DNA from 2 places in the Thermoanaerobacter sp. YS13 genome. Region 1 is predicted to be linked to the other one. Evidence: a T-box and tRNA genes for the amino acid it is inferred to sense, from the RefSeq annotation. Region 1 holds a T-box; the other holds one or more tRNA genes.
What was found. The T-box of region 1 lies ahead of metG (methionine--tRNA ligase). A T-box ahead of a tRNA ligase gene usually reads a tRNA of that ligase, here a tRNA-Met.

Region 1 (9,609 bases):
CAACTTTCTCCAGGTCTATCTAAATCCAAATTTATTACAGATAAAATCCTTAAAACACATGAAAAAGACCGCTCTCAAGAAAAAATTACTCAAACTATAAAAAATATAAAAGACGAAGAAGTAAAAAGCCAAAGCAAGGAAGTTAAAAAAGATGAAAATAGCGATAATAAGTCCAACCAGCAAGATAATGGAACCCAAAAAAATACACGCTCAAAAAGCGATAATACTAATAACGTTCCTACTCAAAAAGAAAAAAATGAGGTAAAACCCGCTTCTGATGATAAGGAGTTAGACAATGTGGATAAAAGCACCAACGAAGATACTTACAAAAATGTAAAAGACATAAAAAACTACCCCCCAAAAGATGACAAAAATGACGAAGAATATAATGAAAAAATGAAGGAGGTGGAAAAATAAGTGTTAAACAAATCTCGACTTTTTGTTTCAGTAATCATAATCCTTTCACTGTTGTTTTTCACAACAGCATATGCAAAACCTCAACCAAAATACTCTTTTGACGACATTAAACAACTTACATGGGCACTAAAAGCAATTGAAAAAATGTATGCAAAAGGTTTTATAAAAGGAGTTGGAGATAAAAAATTTAACCCTTCAAAGCCTGTCACTCACTTAGAGGCATTAGTAATGATTTTACGGGCGATGGGTTATGAAGAACAGGCTAATAAAATAACTGAGCTACCTAAAGAGTACAAAGGCCCAAAACTTAGTTGGGGAAAAGGCTTTATTACGCTGGCATACCAAAAGGGCATATTAACTTATGACGAGTTAAAAAGGTTTAATCCAAATGAAAAGGCAAAAAGATACGAAATAGCAAAATATTTAGTTCGCGCTTTAGGATTAGAAGACAAAGCTCAGCAAAATATGAATAAAGTTTTGAACTACAAAGATTGGGATAAGATTCCCAAAGGCGCCATAGGTTATATGTACGTAGCTGTAGAAAAAAATCTCATCAAAGGAGATGGAGAAAAGCTCAAGCCAAACCATCCAGTCAGAAGAGTAGAAATGGCTGTTTTATTGGAAAGGCTTGACAAAAAGGTACAAAATAACCTCAATGGCCGTGATGTCGTTGCTACTGTTTATGCTATAGATAACAATACTATAACTGTAAAAGTTAATGGTGGCCTAAAGACTTTCAATATATTAAAAAATGTGCCAGTTTACAACGAAAATGAGTATGTCGGAATAGATTATCTAAAGGTCGGTAATCAAATAAGATTAATATTAGATTCCAAAAATAATATAATATTTGTGGAAGTGTTAAACAATAAAAGTGAGGAAGTGATTCCTATAGAACTTAAAGATGTTAAAAATCCTCCTGAAAAAGTATTATCAGCTGTGGAAGCTATTAAAAATAATCCTGCTGTTAAACTAGTAGAAGAAAATGGAATATATTATGTAATCGCAACTCGCGGTATGATGCGAACAGGTGGATATATCGTAAATATACAAAAGGCTCACATAATAAAAACACCAAAGGATACCATATTAGAAGTTGAAGTAAAATATATAGACCCTTCTCCTGATGCAATTGTAACACAAGCTATAACTTATCCATATGACATAAAAAGTTTTACTTATGATGGTAAAATTACACAAATAAGTGTTAAAACAGATAAAAATATAAATGTTTCTGTTGATATTGATTTAGCCTCAAATGTTAAGTAAAATCCCTCATTGGAGGGATTTTACTTTTGAAAACAATTACTAAAATAAGCATAAAATTTTTGTGAAAAAAGCTAATTGATAAAAGTCCAAAAATCATATACGATAAAGTTAAATCCATAAAAGGGGGAATTATCGTGAAAGAAATAAAAATTAAATTGACTTCTATTGAAAGTGTCAAAAATTTTGTAGAAAAAACTTCAAAATATCCTTTTGACATAGACGTAACTTCCGGTCGCTATGTAATAGACGCAAAATCAATAATGGGCCTTTTTAGTCTTAATTTAGAAAATGTCCTTACAGTAATACCTCACACAACTGATGAAGAAAGCTTGAAAAAATTAGAAGAAGATTTAAAAGAATTCATAGTAAAATAGTATAAAAATAAAAGCGTAGAGACTACGCTTTTATTTTTATATCAAAGGCGGTGGAGTTGGTTCTATAGGCACTGCAATTTGTCCTGTCTTCGCATCAATATGCAAAATCCAATATCCTTCATCCATCGCGCCTCTTAAATTTTCCTTAACTGGTTTCCAAACTACAAATCCCGTCATACCACCAAAAGGCTGGTCTGCAAGAGTAAAAAATCCTGGCATTCCATATACAATATATTTTAATTCACCCTTTTCATCATTTACAAATCCCACAAGATAATGGTCAAAGCTCCCCTCCCTGTAACCCGTTTTAACTTTCCACCATCTATAACCTTCAAAATTTTTTTCAAAAGGCTTTACTTCTTCTAAAAAGCTCACTATGTTGTTAACATACTCTCTTAAATACTTTATATATCCTTCCTCTGTTTCTTCCACAAACTTAAAAGAAGTTTCAGGTCGTTGTGTATCAGAATAATCTGTCAATACCTCAGAAGTTTCTTCAGATGCAGGAGTCTCAGATTGAACCTCTTCCAAAACATTTTGTGAAGTTTCATCTTTTTCAGTTTCATTTTCCGCACTTTCATACTCCTGTGGTATCGCAGTTTCAATTTCTCTTTGCTTAATTTCTCTATCATTCTTATCACTCTTCTCTGCTGGTGTTTCTTCTTTTACCTTTGATAAATATTTTTTATAAGCAGCCTTCCAGTTTGTAGTTTTTTTATTTATAACAGATGCCAAAGGTACTAAAGTTTTTATGCCATCATGGGCTTCTATAAATGCTACAGAAAATTCCTCCCAACTAATTCCTGAATCTTTTACATTCTCTACATTAAAAGTCCATTCTCCTCCACCTCGTCCTTTATCATCTACTTTTATTGCTCCAAAATCTACAACAGTAACTTCTCCCTCGCCTTTTAGCAATTTCACATTATAGGAATACGTGGGACTAAGATTTTGCAAAGCCGCTGTTATTCTTCCTCTGCTTCCTCTAAACTCCACTTTTAAATAACCTGTCACTTCTTTTCCTTCAATAGAACATCCCTTGTCTTCTTGATTAAAGACAACATAAAACCTTTTATATATATTTATTGGCATTTATTCTTCCCCCTCATTTATCTTAAATATAACTTTGCAATATATATTATGAAAAGAGGGGGATTATTATTACTGCTTTGTCAAATCATAAATAACATTTGCCAAAGCAGCAAACTCCTCTATACTAAGAGTTTCTCCTCTCCTTTGAGGTGATAAGTTTGAAAGAGTAAAAGCTTTATCTATAATTTCTTTTGGAATTCCTAAAGTTTTTAAAGCATTGGACAAGACTTTTCTCCTTTGTCCAAAAGCAGCTTTTACCACGTTAGAAAATAACCTTTCATCTTTTACCTCAACTGAAGGTTTATCAAGTATCTCTAATTTAACTAAAGAAGAATCTACTTTAGGTGGAGGGACAAAAACAGTTGGGGGTAAGTCAAAAAGCATCTTAGGCTGTGCTTTAAAATTTACAAAAACTGTAAGTATTCCATAGTCCTTAGTACCCGTTAGAGCACAAATCCTTTCAGCAACTTCTTTTTGCACTAGTACAGTTATTTCTTTTACAAATTTACAATCTAAAAGCATTATTATTATAGGAGAAGTTATGTAATAGGGAAGATTAGCAACTACTTTAAAAGGTTTCCCTTCAAAATATTCATTAGCCATTCTATTTAAATCTGCTTTCATTATATCCTCATTTATGACAATTACATTGTTATAAATGTTAAGTTTTTCTTTTGCTACGGCATAAAGTTCTCTGTCAATTTCGAAAGAAATTACTTTTTTAACTCTTTTAGCCAACTCTTCTGTCAAAGTCCCTAATCCTGTTCCAATTTCCAGTACAAAATCTTCAGGAATAACTCCCGAAGCAGTCACAATTTTTGTTAAAATATTTTTGTCAAAGATGAAATTTTGTCCCCATTTTTTCTTTACTTTAACTCCTTTTACTTTCATAGCTCCACCTCAAAAAATAAGACAGGGAAACCCTGTCTATTTTAAAATATAAACTTTCACGTATCTTCTTCCCCATTTAATTGTTTCCTCAAGAGTCGGGAAGAAAACATCAATTTTATCCCCTTTAATAGCTCCACCTGTATCTGCAGCAATTCCAAATCCATATCCTTCTACGTAAAGTCGTGTGCCCAAAGGTATAACCCTTGGATCTACAGCTATTACTCCCCTTGTAGCTTTCGTACCAGTAGCAGTTATCCCATAATTGGGATCTCCTGGTTTTTTGCCGGTATCTGCTACGCCATTAGTATAAGCAGTAGCAACCATAGTTCTAATTTCCCTATATCTAAAAGTCTCTCCTCTTGAAGTAGTAAAAACCCCTAGTGTTCCAACATACACAATTTGGTTTATCGGATTTTTTATTATCTTTTCCTCTATTATATTTTTTGCTACCTCTTTGCCATTTTCATAAGTAACTTTCATCACAATTTGTTTTTTCCCAACTTCTCCTTGTTGAACTACTCTTACTTGGCCTCTTTCCATATTGTCATTCTTCACTGTCTCTGTTTGATATGGTATATCTAGCTCTTGAGTAACAATTTTTTCTGTTACTTTTGTAACGTCGATGTACATGTACCTAAACACAGGCGTATCTAAACTCATATTTACTTTGTCCTGTGGTCCTAAAGTTATACTATTTTGTTGAAGTACTTCTTTTACATTAGATGCAGCAGTGTAAATACCCTTTGCTTTTCCACCTACACAGATAGTGATAGGAACTGCTCTTTTGATAGTCACCTTCATACCATTTTTTAAAGCAGTGTCTAAAGAAGGCGTTACTACATCTTCTTTTCTTAGTTTAATTCCTTTCTCTTCTAACAAATCTTTAACTGTTGATTTAAATGTTGTAACAACTATTTTTTTATCTTCATCCTGAAGGGTTATTTCCTTTTTTAAGCTTGCGTATGTTATAGCTCCGACAATCAATAATAGTATGGCAGCCAATGTTAGAAGAGCAACTGGTTTTTTAATTATTTCACCAAGTCGCTTTCTAAAATCGTCTGTATCCATCCCATAACCTCCTGTTAAAAATTTAATTTAGGGGAGTCGTAAGTAATTTTAATTCAATTAAATTGATTTGTCAAACTTTTATACACAATTTTTCATTTATGGTGAAATTAAACTTAATGATATTATACGCATTTTTTTGTCTTTTGATACCTTCCCTAAAAACAGGAGATTATTTTTTTAAAATTTTTATTTGATATGGATGTTAAAAAGTTTCATGGTATTTTCAGCAGTAATCCTACAAACCTCATCACAAGACATATCTCTTAATTCTGCTATTTTTTCTGCTACAAATTTCACATACACCGGTGTATTCCTTTTTCCTCTATAAGGCTCAGGAGTAAGATAAGGACTATCTGTCTCAATTAAAAGTTTTTCGATGGGAACAGCTTTTGCTACTTCTTTAGGTTTTTTTGCATTTTTAAATGTCACAGGCCCCCCTAAAGAAATGTAAAAATTCATTTCAATTACTTGAAAAGCCATTTCAACACTTCCCGAATAACTGTGAAAAACCCCTCTTAAATCTTTTGTCCATTCCTGTTTTAATATATCTAGTATATCTCCATGAGCATCCCTATTGTGTATTATTATTGGAAGATTTAGCTTTTTCGCAAGCCTTATTTGTTTTATAAAAATCTCTTTTTGAAACTCTTTGGGAGGGTCATTGTAATAATAATCTAAACCTATTTCTCCTATTGCTACAACCTTTCCCTGTAAAGCTAATCTCTCTATTTCTTCCACTTTGTCAAATTCTCTTTGTGCATCATGGGGATGAATTCCAACAGAAGCATATATAAAGTCATAGTTATGAGCTAGCTCAATAGACTGTTTAGAAGTTAGGAGGTTAGACCCCACATTTATTAAAAATGTGAGGTTTTTTTTACATTCTTCAATAACTTTTTCTCTATCTTTATCGTATTTCTCATCTTCAAGATGAGCATGAGAATCCACCAACAATTTTACCACTCCTTAGCTTATCTTTGCCCCACTTTCTATATCTCTGTCCACCGTAAGAAGGGACATTTTTCCTTCGGTAGATGCTGCTAAAAGCATTCCTTGAGACTCAATACCCCTTAGTTTTTTTGGCTCTAAGTTATATACAATAATTATTTTCTTTCCCACAAGCTCTTCAGGAGTGTAATAACGAGCAATTCCTCCTACAATTTGCCTTGTCTCCTCTCCCACTTTAAGCTTCATCTTTATAAGCTTGTCAGAGCCTTCCACTTTTTCAGCTTCTAAAATCTCTGCAACCCTAAGCTGAATTTTTGCAAAATCTTCAATAGTGATATAATCTATCTTTTTCTCTTCCTTCTCTGCTTTTTCTTCTATAACATTCAGTTCTTTATTTACATCTATTCTGGGGAAAATAATTTCTCCTCTTTTTACTTTTGTACCTTCTTTTAACAAGCCAAACTTTAAGCTCTCCCAAGTCGTCAAATCTTTTGCTATTCCTAATTGTTCAAACATTTTTTGCGGGGTATTTGGCATAAAAGGAGATACAAGTACTGCAATAAATCTCAAAGCTTCCGCTAAATTATACAAAACAGTACCCAATCTTTCCTTTTTGCTTTCATCCTTCGCTAAAACCCAGGGCATTGTTTCATCAATGTACTTATTAGCTCGTCTTACTAATTTCCATATTTCAATTAAAGCGTTGGAAAACTGAAGTTTATCCATGTACTCTTCAACAGTTTTAGGTAGATTCTGTGCAGTATTTATAAGGTCATCATCTACTTCTTCTTTTTGTGAAGGCTTTGGCAGAATGCCTTCAAAGTATTTTTCAATCATTGTAACAGTTCTACTCAGCAAGTTTCCAAGGTCATTAGCAAGGTCTGAATTTATTCTATTTATCAAAGCTTCGTTAGAAAACACTCCATCCGCCCCAAAAGGAACTTCTCTCAAAAGAAAATATCTTACAGCATCCACGCCATATTTCCTAACCAGCTCTTTAGGGTCTACTACATTGCCTTTAGATTTTGACATCTTGCCTCCTTCCAGTATAAGCCAACCGTGTCCAAACACTTTTTCAGGAAGGGGCAAGTCAAGAGCCATAAGCATTGCTGGCCATATTATTGTGTGAAACCTCATTATCTCTTTTCCAACCAAATGAACATCTGCTGGCCAGTATTTTTTAAAGTCGTCGTCATGGTCCGTAGAATATCCTAAAGCAGTTATGTAATTTGACAAAGCATCTATCCAAACATAAATCACATGTCTTGGGTCAAAAGGTACCTTTATACCCCAGTCAAACGAACTCCTTGAGACAAACAAATCCTCCAAACCTGATTTTATAAAGTTTATCATCTCATTGCGCCTTGACTCAGGCTGTATAAAATCAGGATGTTCATCATAATATTGTAACAGCCTATCCCCATATTTAGACAATTTAAAAAAATACCCTTCTTCTTTTACCCTTTCTACTGGTCTACCACAGTCCGGGCATTTCCCATCTACAAGCTGGGACTCCGTCCAGAAAGATTCACAAGGAGTACAGTACCATCCCTCATATTCGCTTTTGTATATATCTCCTTTTTCATACAATTTCGTGAATATTTTTTGTACTATTTCCTCATGATATTTATCGGTTGTGCGAATAAATTGGTCATTACTTATATCCATTGTCTTCCATAAATCTTTTATCCATTCAACTATCCCGTCTACATATTCTTTAGGAGACATCCCTTTTTCTCTTGCTATTCTTTGAATTTTTTGCCCATGTTCATCAGTACCGGTCAAAAACTTGACATCATATCCAGTAAGCCTTTTAAACCTTGCCATCGCATCTGCAGCAACTGTAGTATATGAATGACCAATATGTAATTTATCACTGGGATAATATATAGGTGTCGTAATGTAAAAAGTCTTTTTCATATCCATCCTCCTCTTTTTTTTGTAAATAAAAAACTCGCCTCCACATAAGGGGCGAGATTGTCGCGGTACCACCCTTCTTCACATGTGCCTCACGACGCATGCCTCACAGAGTGCTAACACACTCCTACCCTGTAACGGGAGTTCCCGGTAAAACCTACTAACCTTCAGCAGTACGGCTCTGGAGCCATCTTCAAAAGCCCAAACTTTATCGGTTCGCACCTCGCCCGACTCTCTGTAAAAGTTCAAGCTTTTTACTCTTTCCTTCATAGCCTTTTACTATATCTATTTATTTTTTAATATACCCTTTATAAAAAGTATTGTCAACTGCCTTTTTGATTATTCCCATCTTTTTATACTCTTTATTTACAAAATGTTTTAATTCCTTTGCAAAATAACTATCATAAGAGATGCAATGAAAATTTTTGCATCTCTTTTTGAATCATATTTTCTCTATTCTCAATCTCTCTTTTACAAACTCAATGGCATCTTCTTTACTTTCAATCTCACCATAAAATCTATTTTTTCTTATTTCATATAAAATTTGTCCTAGTTTTTTACCATCTTTTATATCAAAATTTATTATTATATCTAAGGGAGAAAGTAAATGCTCTTGTGTTTCCTTAAATTCTACATATCTTCTTAGAAGCTTAGTTATAAAATCCGTGTATTTTGGTATATCTTCTTCCTTACCTAAATTGAGCCTTGTTGCTGTAAAATCTGCTAAAGATAAGAGCAAAACTCCTATAGAATCATCTTTGAGTTCGGAAAAAAACCTAAAAAGCGATTTATTAGTCGGCCCTTCATTTACATAATACATCAAAGGCTTCATATGATAAAGAACAAGCTTTTTAAGCAAAGAAGATTCCTTTTTGGACATTTTCATTCTTGAAGATATTTTTTTTACAATTTCAGCCCCTTTTATCTCATGATTATAAAAATGTACTCTATTTTCAGTATCAATATATATGGATTCTGGTTTACCTATATCGTGAAAAAGAGCTCCAAGTTTTATTATGTCCTTTACTTTGTTGTCAGAAGAAAGCTTTCTAGCTAAATACTCCGAAACTATATCATATACGTCTTTGGGAAATCTCATAGAATTTATGATATTTTCATATTCTTCTACAGTTTTTAGTGAATGTATCCAGGCATTCGTAAGGTGATAATAGCACTTTCCTACTTCTTTCATTTTAGCAACTTCTTCAAATATATTTTCCATAAGTTTTAAATCTTCCATCATTCTTAAATATTTGTGAGAATTCTTTTCTTTTAATATTATAAAAATTTCATTCATTATTCTCTCTGAGGCTACTTGTTTTATTAAGGCCGCTTCTTCTCTTATTTTAGCCTTTGTACCCTCATCAATATTAAATTTATAAGTCGCAGCAAATCTCACAGCCCTCAAAGCCCTTAAAGGATCTTCTTTAAAGGTCATCACACCCACATGCTTTATTTTCCTGTTTTTTATGTCCATCATGCCACCAAAAGGGTCAATAATATATTCAAATTCAAAATAATCCGTCAGTTTTATAGCCATAGCATTCATTGTAAAGTCTCTATGAGCTAAATCTATGTATATATCTTCACCTCTTAAATTAGTAAAATCTAATATTTCATCTCCTACAACAAC
Region 2 (9,609 bases), 440 kb from region 1:
TTCTTTGGCCTTTAAGATGGCATCTGAAACATTCGTATCAGGTATTAATAAATCGGTTGTTATATCTCCATATGGCATGTCCTCTAAAAGTGCCTCTTTTATCAATCTATCAATGGCAATAAAATTAAGCATTTTTATCAATTACCTCCCAACCATTTAAAGAAAATATGAGGTGCTTTTTCCAATTAATATCATCCTGTTGTGGAAAATCATATCTATAATGAGAACCTCTACTTTCTTCTCTCATCAAAGCTGCTTGAACAATTGTATACCCTACGGTGAGCATATTATAAAATTCTATTTCTTTTAGATTTTGAAGTTTTTTATTTTTTAAATAGTCTATCCTATTTATTATAAAATCAAGAAGATTTCTCAAATCACCATTTATCCTAATTATTCCTGCTTGAAAACTCATCTTTTCTCTTAATAGCTCAGCTTCGGAAATTATATTCAAGTTGTCATTACCACGTTCTTCTTTATAACCAATAGAAATAATTTTTAAGCTTCCTAATTGATGATTATTAATAAACTGTGCAATTCTTCGACCAAAGACCAAACCCTCTAAAAGCGAGTTAGATGCCAGTCTATTTGCCCCATGGACCATTGTTCCCGCAGCTTCACCGCATACAAACAGGTTTTCAACTGTGGTCTTTCCATTTTCGTCTGATAACACACCACCCATACTATAATGCTGGGCAGGAGCCACTGGTATTCTTTCTTTAGTTATATCCAATCCTATTTTGATACACTTACTGTATATATTGGGAAACCTTCTTTTTATAAACTCCTTATCAAGATGAGTAACATCTAAAAAAACATTTTTAGAATTCGTTTTTTGCATTTCAAAAAAAATAGATCTTGCAACAATATCTCGTGGAGCCAGTTCAGCTAAATGATGATAGTTTGACATAAATCTTTCGCCTTTAGAATTATATAGTATTCCACCTTCTCCTCTTACTGCCTCTGAGATTAAAAAGCTGTTGTTCATTGGATGAAATAAAACAGTTGGATGGAACTGCACAAACTCCATATCAACAACTTTTGCACCACATCTTATAGCTGCAGCACAGCCATCCCCGGTAGTTACTTCAGGATTTGTAGTGTATTTATATATATACCCATATCCACCGGATGCCAGCACTATATATTTTGAAAACAAAATAAATTTTTTCCCTTTTTGTTTGAGTAAAACGCCTACGGCAGCATGACCAATTGTTATTATATCTACTAAAAATGTATTTTCAAAAATTGTAATATTCTCAGCTAATTTCAATTTCGCACCCAAATGTTCTGAGATAATTCTTCCCGTTGCATCACCACCAGCATGAAGTATCCTTTTTTTAGTATGAGCTCCTTCCTGCCCTAAAACAATCTTGTTTTCATCATCTAAATCGAAAGGAACTCCCATCTTAATTAACATCTCTATATTAATTAAGGCTTCACTTACCAGTATTTTTGCCATTTTAGAATTACATAATCCTGAACCCGCTTTGATAGTATCCATATAATGAATATCTGGACTATCATCATTGCCAATAGGTACCGCAATACCTCCCTGAGCAATAGCAGTATTGCTATTCTGAATTGTTTTTTTAGTAATTATGGCAACTTTTATCCTTTTATCAATATTGAGGGCAGTATACATCCCCGCTATACCAGTTCCTATAATCACAACATCAAAAATAACCACATCATCTTTTTTTGTATCAAAATTTTGAAGATACCTTTTATATATCAAGTTCATCATCTCCATAAGTTTAACCAATTTTAAGCATCTTTATTAACGCTCTTTGAGCGCCTTCTAAAACATTCTCATCCACATTTATTTCATATTTTTCATGTAATAAAGCCTCTCTCACAGAAGTTAATATTGTCTTTTTCATTTCAGGACAAATCATTCTCTGAGAAAGGATATAGAATCTCTTTTCAGGATTCAAATTTTTCAAACTGTGCAAAATGCCTATTTCTGTACCTATGATAAATTCTTTTGCGGGAGATGATATCACAAAATCAATTATTTGTTTAGTACTGCCAACAAAGTCAGCAAGTTCAATAACCTCTTCTCTACATTCAGGATGAACCAAAAGTAGGGCATCTGGATGATCAGACTTTGCCTTTAAAGCATCATCCTTTTTAATTTTAGAATGTGTAAAGCAAAAGCCATCCCACAAAACTATATCCTTCTCAGGAACATTTCTCTTTACAAATAACCCCAAATTCCTGTCTGGCAAAAAAATTATCTTGTTATTCGGAATATTTCTAACTATCTTAATGGCATTTGAGGAAGTGCATATAACATCCGATTTTGCTTTAACAGAAGCAGGAGAATTAATATAACATACTATTGAATAATCAGGATATTCTTCTTTTAATCTGTCCACATCATCAGCAGTGATCATATTAGCTAGGGAACATCCTGCATTAATCTCGGGTAACAGAATCTTTTTATGTGGTGATAATATTTTTGTGGTTTCCGCCATAAAATAAACTCCACAAAATATAATCATTTTCTCTTGCCTCTGTGCACATATCTTACTAAGATAAAATGAATCTCCTACAAAATCTGCAATCTCTTGAATGTCTTTATTTTGATAATTATGTGCGACAACTATAGCATTTTTTTCTTCCTTCAGTTTTTGAATTTCTTTTGTGATATCCAGTTAAATCGCCTCCTTCGTATAATCTGGTTGTAATCCACATTAAAAATTTAATAATAAACACTCAAATTAAATACTCAAAAACCATTTTCACCCTGATAAAAAATTTTCAAGTTAAAAATTTGTTTTTATACCATGTTAAAATTTATTTAAATCTCTATAATTAGAGTATATACATGTGTATATGCATATGTCAATAACAAAATAATTACCATAGTGTAAAATTATCGTAGGATTTTTTGAGTGAAAAAAAAACAAGAGACAACCCCTGTGATAAAATAGATTATGGAAAACAAAACAACACAGAAAGGGGTGTCTCTTGTGAAAAAAAATATCTTTGAGGATATTATACTACAAAATGCTCTAAATTTCACTAGAGAAGTGGTAGACATTTTTGACGATTAATTAAACAAAGGAATGAATATTACAGAGCTTGTAAGAAGGATAAAGGAACTGACGGAGAAGCTAGGTAGCAAGGCAATATGTCATTTCTCAAATTAATTTAGCCCAAAACCGATAAAATTTTTCAGATTATTAAAGGAATTTAAAAAAATTTTTCAGATTCCTTTAGCATTAATTTCAATTGGAGAGGTTACTTATGCAAATAATTTTCCATGTTGATAACATTGAAGGATATTTACATAAAGGTAAAGATTACAATTTTCCTGCCCCACCAGATAGATGTCCTTATCCCGATTGCAAGTGTAGAGTAAAACTAAAAAAGCACGGGTTTTATTACCGTTACTATTTAGATGGATCCAATTGTATAAAAATAGCTATAAGAAGATACATATGCCCTGTGTGCAAAAGGACTCTTTCCTACCTTCCTGATTTCTGTATTCCTCATTTTCAGTATTCTTTCAATATGATTGTAAAGTCTTTAAAAGAGACACTTACAAGAGGAAAAACTCTCACTTCTTTCATAAGTGGATTAAAAAGAAACTTCTCTACCATACTATTTTCAAGACAGCATATATATTTTTACACCAAAAGGATAATGAATAATTTAAGTTTTATCATATACGGATTAAGGCAAATAGACCCTTGCGAATAAAAGAAATGAACAACCTACCCGATACTTCCTTTATAACAGAAGAAAAAATAAGACAGTATCTTTTAAAAGACAAAGAAGTGTTGGAAGCGGGTGACCCTCACAAAATTAAGCAGATTTTACCAACATATATCAATAAAATAATCGTCTACCGTGATAGAATTGAAGCCCATTTTAGGCTTTCAGTAGACGATACAGTTTGCGCGTGGATGGTAGCGGCGAGTGGATTTGAACCACCGACACTGCGGGTATGAACCGCATGCTCTGGCCAACTGAGCTACGCCGCCATATTTTTGGTTGCGGGGGTAGGATTTGAACCTACGACCTCCGGGTTATGAGCCCGACGAGCTACCGGACTGCTCCACCCCGCGCCATTGGTGCCGGAGACCGGACTCGAACCGGTACGGGCTTTTAGGGCCCGCAGGATTTTAAGTCCTGTGCGTCTGCCAGTTCCGCCACTCCGGCTTCATCTCCTTGAGACAGTATTTATTATATTATATCTATATCTCTAAGTCAATAGTTTTTTTATCCACTTTTGCAACTTCAAATGAAAATTCCATTTTATAACTTAAATTTCCCAAATTTATAAAGGACTGCTCCTTCTAAATTATCCCATTCACTAACGGTTATTTCTTTAAAACTCAGCATTTCTAATATAGTAAGTAATATAGCAGTTCCCGCAATTATTATATCAGCCCTTTGTGGCTGCAATCCAAAAATTTTTTTCCGCTCTTCCAATGTAATAGACATAAATTTATCTAAAATCCTCTTAATTTCTTCTTTTTTTAACTGATAGCCATGAACTTTTTCTTGAGAATAAATTTCCAATTGTTGAGAAACAGCAGCAAGAGTTGTTATTGTTCCTCCTATGCCGATGATATTATCAACTTCTTTGTACTTATTAATGGAATTTACCATTGTATCTATTATATGCAACCTGATTTCATCATATTCCTCAGCTGTAGGAGGGTCATTTTTAATAAATTTTTCGGTAAGCCTTACAGCACCAATATCGAAGCTTTCTTTTACAAATTCTCTACCCTCATACGCTAATTCAGTGCTTCCTCCTCCTATATCTAATACAAGTGCATTTTCTTTATTGACCCCCATCATTGCTCCTATATATCCAAACAAGCTCTCTGTTTCTCCATCTATAATTTCTACCTCTAAGCCTAGTTTTTTTACTTGCTCAAAAAAAGCATCTTTATTTTTAGCATCCCTCATCGCAGATGTTGCAAAAGCATATATAACTTCTGCACCTTTTTCTTGGGCCAATTTCACAAAGCGTTCAATCACTTCAATGCTTCTCTGTATCGCATTATTATTTAACTTACCCGTTTTGGAAATTCCTTCCCCCAATCGAGTTATTTCAACGTCTTTTTGTATCTTGTTTATATTTCCATTATTTATGTCACATATAAGTTGGCGTATTGAATTTGTCCCTATATCAATTGCACAAATTCTCATAATAACCCCCAACTATCACAGGTAAAAACCCTTTATGAAAAATCTTCGGGCATAACCCGAAGTTAATATCCATTGCTTCTTCTGTAGCCTGTATTTCTTCTCTTGGAATCAAAATTCTTTCGCAGCTGTTGCTGCCTTTCGTCTGAATCTTTTAAAAACTTAAGCAATTTCTCTTCAAAGGAACTATTAGTATTATAATTCCTATTGCTCTGCCATACAAAATCCTTTGGTTCCCTTTCTTTATTATTCTTGGGCAAAGCCTTTTTGATTGACAAACTTATTCTTCCATTAGCATCCATGGACAATATTTTTACTTTTACTTTATCATGCTCCTTCAAATGCTCCCTAATATCTTTTACATAGGTATTAGCAACTTCCGAAATGTGCACCAACCCAGTTTTCCCCTCTGGTAACTGAATAAATGCTCCAAAGTCTGTGATGTTTAACACGGTGCCCTCAACAACATCTCCAACCTCAAATGGCATATAAATAAAGATCCTCCCTCTAAAAATTTTATTAATGAGTTTATTATATATTAAGATACAAAATATTTCAAGATGAATTTCCTGAAATCACTTTTTTGTCTCTTGAGACTTAGTTTTTGAAACATCTACATAAATTATTTCTCCTTTTTTAACCAACCCCAACTTTTGTCTTGCCTCATTTTCAATAAAACTTTCACTATTTATCTGGTGGAGTAATTCATTTAAATACTTATTTTCTTTCATTACTGCAGCTTCTTTATTTTTTAAATCCCTATACCTCTTATCAAGTTTCTCTAATGCAACTTGCTGCTGAAAAAAAGTAAATCCAATATATGCAATAAAGGCAAAAAACAATATCTTCTTTAGTTTTTTCACTCATAACACCTGCTTTCACAAGGCATATAATCTATTATTTTTATTCGACATTTCTTTAAAAAATCCTTTATTTTTTCCTTTTAAAAATCTTAAAATGGGTTAAATTATTTTTTAGAAAAGCAACAGGCAAAGTTAAAATTTTTTTTGTGAACTTATAAGGAACAATAATAAAATTGACTACTATTATTCTAGCAGGATATATAATAATTTCTGCCATCTTTTTTAAAAATTTTATTGCAAATTCACAAACTCCAATTAAAGCTTGGATGATAAAATGACTTAGCAACACATAATAAAGAATGATTCCAATTGCAAATCCCAAAAAACTATAAAACCTGATTTCAACATAATTGCTTATATACATAAAATAAAGCATAGTAATTGTCCCAAAAAGCCAAAATATAATATCGGCAATATTAGAAAAAGTTTTTTTAAGCCTAAAAACTCGTCTTGTTACTTTAAAAATATCGTATATAAAACCCAGCACAAAACCACCATATACTGTTACTAAAAATGCATAAATTTGACTTTGTATGGTTATTACCATTTACATACCCTCCTTTTCTTGTTATATTATATTTATCCACTGCAACAAGAATGAAACTAAAATAGGGGCGATGCATCATGACAACAGTATATGTTTCCGGGCATAAAAATCCAGATACCGATTCTATTTGCTCAGCTATTGCTTATGCCTATCTAAAGCGCATCTCTGAAGGTATAAATGCTATACCTGTTAGATTAGGTCCTATAAACCGAGAGACAAAATTTGTACTAGACTATTTTGGAGTAGAAGAGCCTATTTTTATTGAAAATGTATATACCCAAGTACAAGACATTAAATTTGATAAACCTCTCGTTTTTAAAGAAAACACCTCCATGTTTGAAGCATGGAACACTATGATGGAAAAAAACATTAGAACAATAGCAGTAGTAGATGAGGAGAATAAATTAATAGGAATTGCCACAGTAGGAGATTTGGCAAAGGCATATCTTTCTTCTTCTCATGAATTATCTAAGTATAAAATCCCTATTGACAACATATTAGCTACTTTGAAAGGAGAAGAAGTTTTAAGATATGTAGATTATCTTGAAGGCGACATTTTAGTAGCTGCAATGTCTAAAGAAAATGTGTTAAAAAGAATAAAAAAAGGGGATATCTTAATCATTGGAGACAGAGACGATATACAACAAGTTGCGATTCTACAAGGAATAAAAGCTCTCATAATTACTGGCAACAACGGAGTCTCAGAAAAAATTCTTGAACTAGCTAAACAATATAAAGTAACAATTATAAAAGTTGTACCAGATACGTTTGACACTGTTAAATTATTAAACCAAAGTATACCATTATCATATGTAATAAAAAAGGAAGATCTAGTAACATTTAGAGTTAGCGATTATATTGATGATGTAAAAGAAGTAATGTTAAAATATAGATACCGAAACTTTCCAGTTGTCGATGAAGAAGGAAAAGTCATGGGGCTCCTTGCAAGACGACATATTTTAGACTATGAAAGAAAAAATGTCATAATGGTTGACCACAATGAATTTTCGCAAGCAGTTGAAGGAATAGGACAAGCAAGAATATTAGAAATAATTGATCATCACCGAATTGGGACAATAGAAACAGAGCAGCCAATACTATTTAGAAACCATCCTGTAGGCTCTACTGCTACAATTATAAATCGACTTTTTGAAGAAAAAGGGCTAATTCCGGAACCAAAAATAGCGGGAATAATGTGCGCCGCTATTTTATCAGATACTCTTGTATTTAAATCTCCTACTTGCACACCAGAAGACGTAAGAGCAGCTAAGAAACTTGCAGAAATTGCCAACATAGACATAAATGAGTTTGGAACTGAAATGTTCAAAGCAGGTACCTCTTTAGAAGGAAAAACTGTTGAAGAAATATTTTATACAGATTTCAAAGAATTTACAATAAATAATTATAAAATCGGCATAGGGCAGGTTAACACTCTTACAGATGCAGGAGAATTAAAACAGCAGCTTATAAGCTTTATGGAAAAAGTGAAAAAAGACAAAGACTACGACATCTTATTGCTTATGTTGACAGATATAATAAATGAGGGATCTGAAATACTTTTTGTAGGAAACAACAAAGAGCTGTTACAAAGGGCTTTTAACGTTGAAATAAAAAACAACAGCTTTTACTTGCCTTATGTCATCTCTAGAAAAAAACAAGTATTACCTCCCCTTGTTAAAGCGATAAACACCCACTGAAGTTTATCGCTTTAACTTTTCTATAATATCGCCAAAATTTCTAAAAGAAGTACATGGAATCCCATTTTCCTTACAGTATTTTTCCAAAACTCCCTTTGCAAAGACTTTATCCGCATGTTGAGAGACACAAAGGTCTGAATATCCATCGCCTATATAAACTACATAATATCCCCTAATTTTGTATCTATTCAATACTTCCAGTTTACACATACCACATTTATCACAATCCTTGCTTTTATGTGGAAAATCCACTTTTATTTTCCCATCTTCAAACCAAAGTTTGTTACTATAAAATTTTGTATTAAACCCGAATCTTTCCATAATAGCTTTTATATTAAAGTCATATCCATCGCTCACTATTATAACTTCATAATTTTTTTCTCTGCAAAAATTTAAAAATTCTATAAAATAATCATCTATTTCAACTGTGTAAAGCAAATCTAAAAGTTTTTTCTCATCTACTTCCATAAGTTTTAATGTTTCAATTGCGCATTCCTCAGTAGACATTTCCCCTTTTTCCCATAGTTCTTCATAATACTGCCATCCATCTTTTGCAAACTTTTTCACCATTAAATCAACAGTATCTACTTTAGTAACAGTACCGTCAAAATCTACTAAAAAGACTTTTTTCAATTAATCTCTCCTCCTTTATTTTACATCCAAAAGCCATTTTACAAATTTTATAGCCAAATCTTTGTGTTGGCCATTCGCCATAATTGCAATAATTTTATCATTATAGTCATATCCCAGATTTTTTAAATATTTATTATTCCATCCAACATATATTCCATAAACACCTGGTTTTAACTCACTAGAGGGTTCATCTACTTTTGCTACATTTAACCCTGATAAATTTAACTCTTTTGCCTTATCTAATCGCAAAAAAGCTCCTTCTCTTGCTAATATATCAAAATTATTTTTATCTAGAACAATGACGTCTATATCTTGAGCCCCCATTCTGGCCATTAATTTTTGAGTTGAGGCAGGGTCAAGAGTAAGATTACCATTTGTGTCTTTTACAAGCATATAAAAATCAATAGAAGCTTGTTTTTTCCCAGAAGGATCGCCAATTAATTCTTTAGTGACTTTTTTAGAAAATTCACTTTGTCTATCAGAATCCATATATTTGCCAATTAAAGCAACATTTAATATGTAATCCTTTCTATTAATAATACTATTTGTAAAAGAAACTAACAAATAGATTACTAATATACTTACAATAATATGAACTTTATAATAGTCCCACATATATTCCAGTTTTTCTTTTGTAGTCATGTTTCTAAACCAATTTTTTCTCTCCTCACTCATTTGTTTCACACCTCCCTACTTC

Region 2: it has a tRNA-Met gene. The T-box ahead of metG (methionine--tRNA ligase) is inferred to sense a tRNA for this amino acid. The anticodon was not compared.

What each region holds. Positions count from the first base shown of each region.
Region 1 covers NZ_JOOI01000002.1:321,888-331,496, forward strand. Annotated here, with positions in the region: gene THYS13_RS09375 (anti-sigma factor domain-containing protein) at 1-417, shown strand, start outside; gene THYS13_RS09380 (S-layer homology domain-containing protein) at 418-1,686, shown strand; gene THYS13_RS09385 (HPr family phosphocarrier protein) at 1,821-2,060, shown strand; gene THYS13_RS09390 (hypothetical protein) at 2,097-3,152, opposite strand; gene rsmA (16S rRNA (adenine(1518)-N(6)/adenine(1519)-N(6))-dimethyltransferase RsmA) at 3,222-4,043, opposite strand; gene THYS13_RS09400 (ubiquitin-like domain-containing protein) at 4,080-5,111, opposite strand; gene THYS13_RS09405 (TatD family hydrolase) at 5,298-6,065, opposite strand; gene metG (methionine--tRNA ligase) at 6,078-8,006, opposite strand; T-box leader at 8,024-8,255, opposite strand; gene THYS13_RS09415 (CCA tRNA nucleotidyltransferase) at 8,419-9,609, opposite strand, start outside.
Region 2 covers NZ_JOOI01000002.1:762,472-772,080, reverse strand. Annotated here, with positions in the region: gene nadC (carboxylating nicotinate-nucleotide diphosphorylase) at 1-132, opposite strand, end outside; gene nadB (L-aspartate oxidase) at 125-1,738, opposite strand; gene nadA (quinolinate synthase NadA) at 1,758-2,660, opposite strand; partial or broken gene THYS13_RS13980 (ISLre2 family transposase) at 2,979-3,140, shown strand; partial or broken gene THYS13_RS11550 (DUF6431 domain-containing protein) at 3,256-3,702, shown strand; tRNA gene THYS13_RS11540 (tRNA-Met) at 3,919-3,995, opposite strand; tRNA gene THYS13_RS11535 (tRNA-Met) at 4,003-4,079, opposite strand; tRNA gene THYS13_RS11530 (tRNA-Leu) at 4,084-4,173, opposite strand; gene THYS13_RS11525 (Ppx/GppA phosphatase family protein) at 4,270-5,175, opposite strand; gene THYS13_RS11520 (S1 domain-containing RNA-binding protein) at 5,238-5,660, opposite strand; gene THYS13_RS11515 (septum formation initiator family protein) at 5,748-6,035, opposite strand; gene yabQ (spore cortex biosynthesis protein YabQ) at 6,103-6,582, opposite strand; gene THYS13_RS11505 (putative manganese-dependent inorganic diphosphatase) at 6,660-8,279, shown strand; gene THYS13_RS11500 (MtnX-like HAD-IB family phosphatase) at 8,283-8,912, opposite strand; gene THYS13_RS11495 (extracellular solute-binding protein) at 8,928-9,587, opposite strand.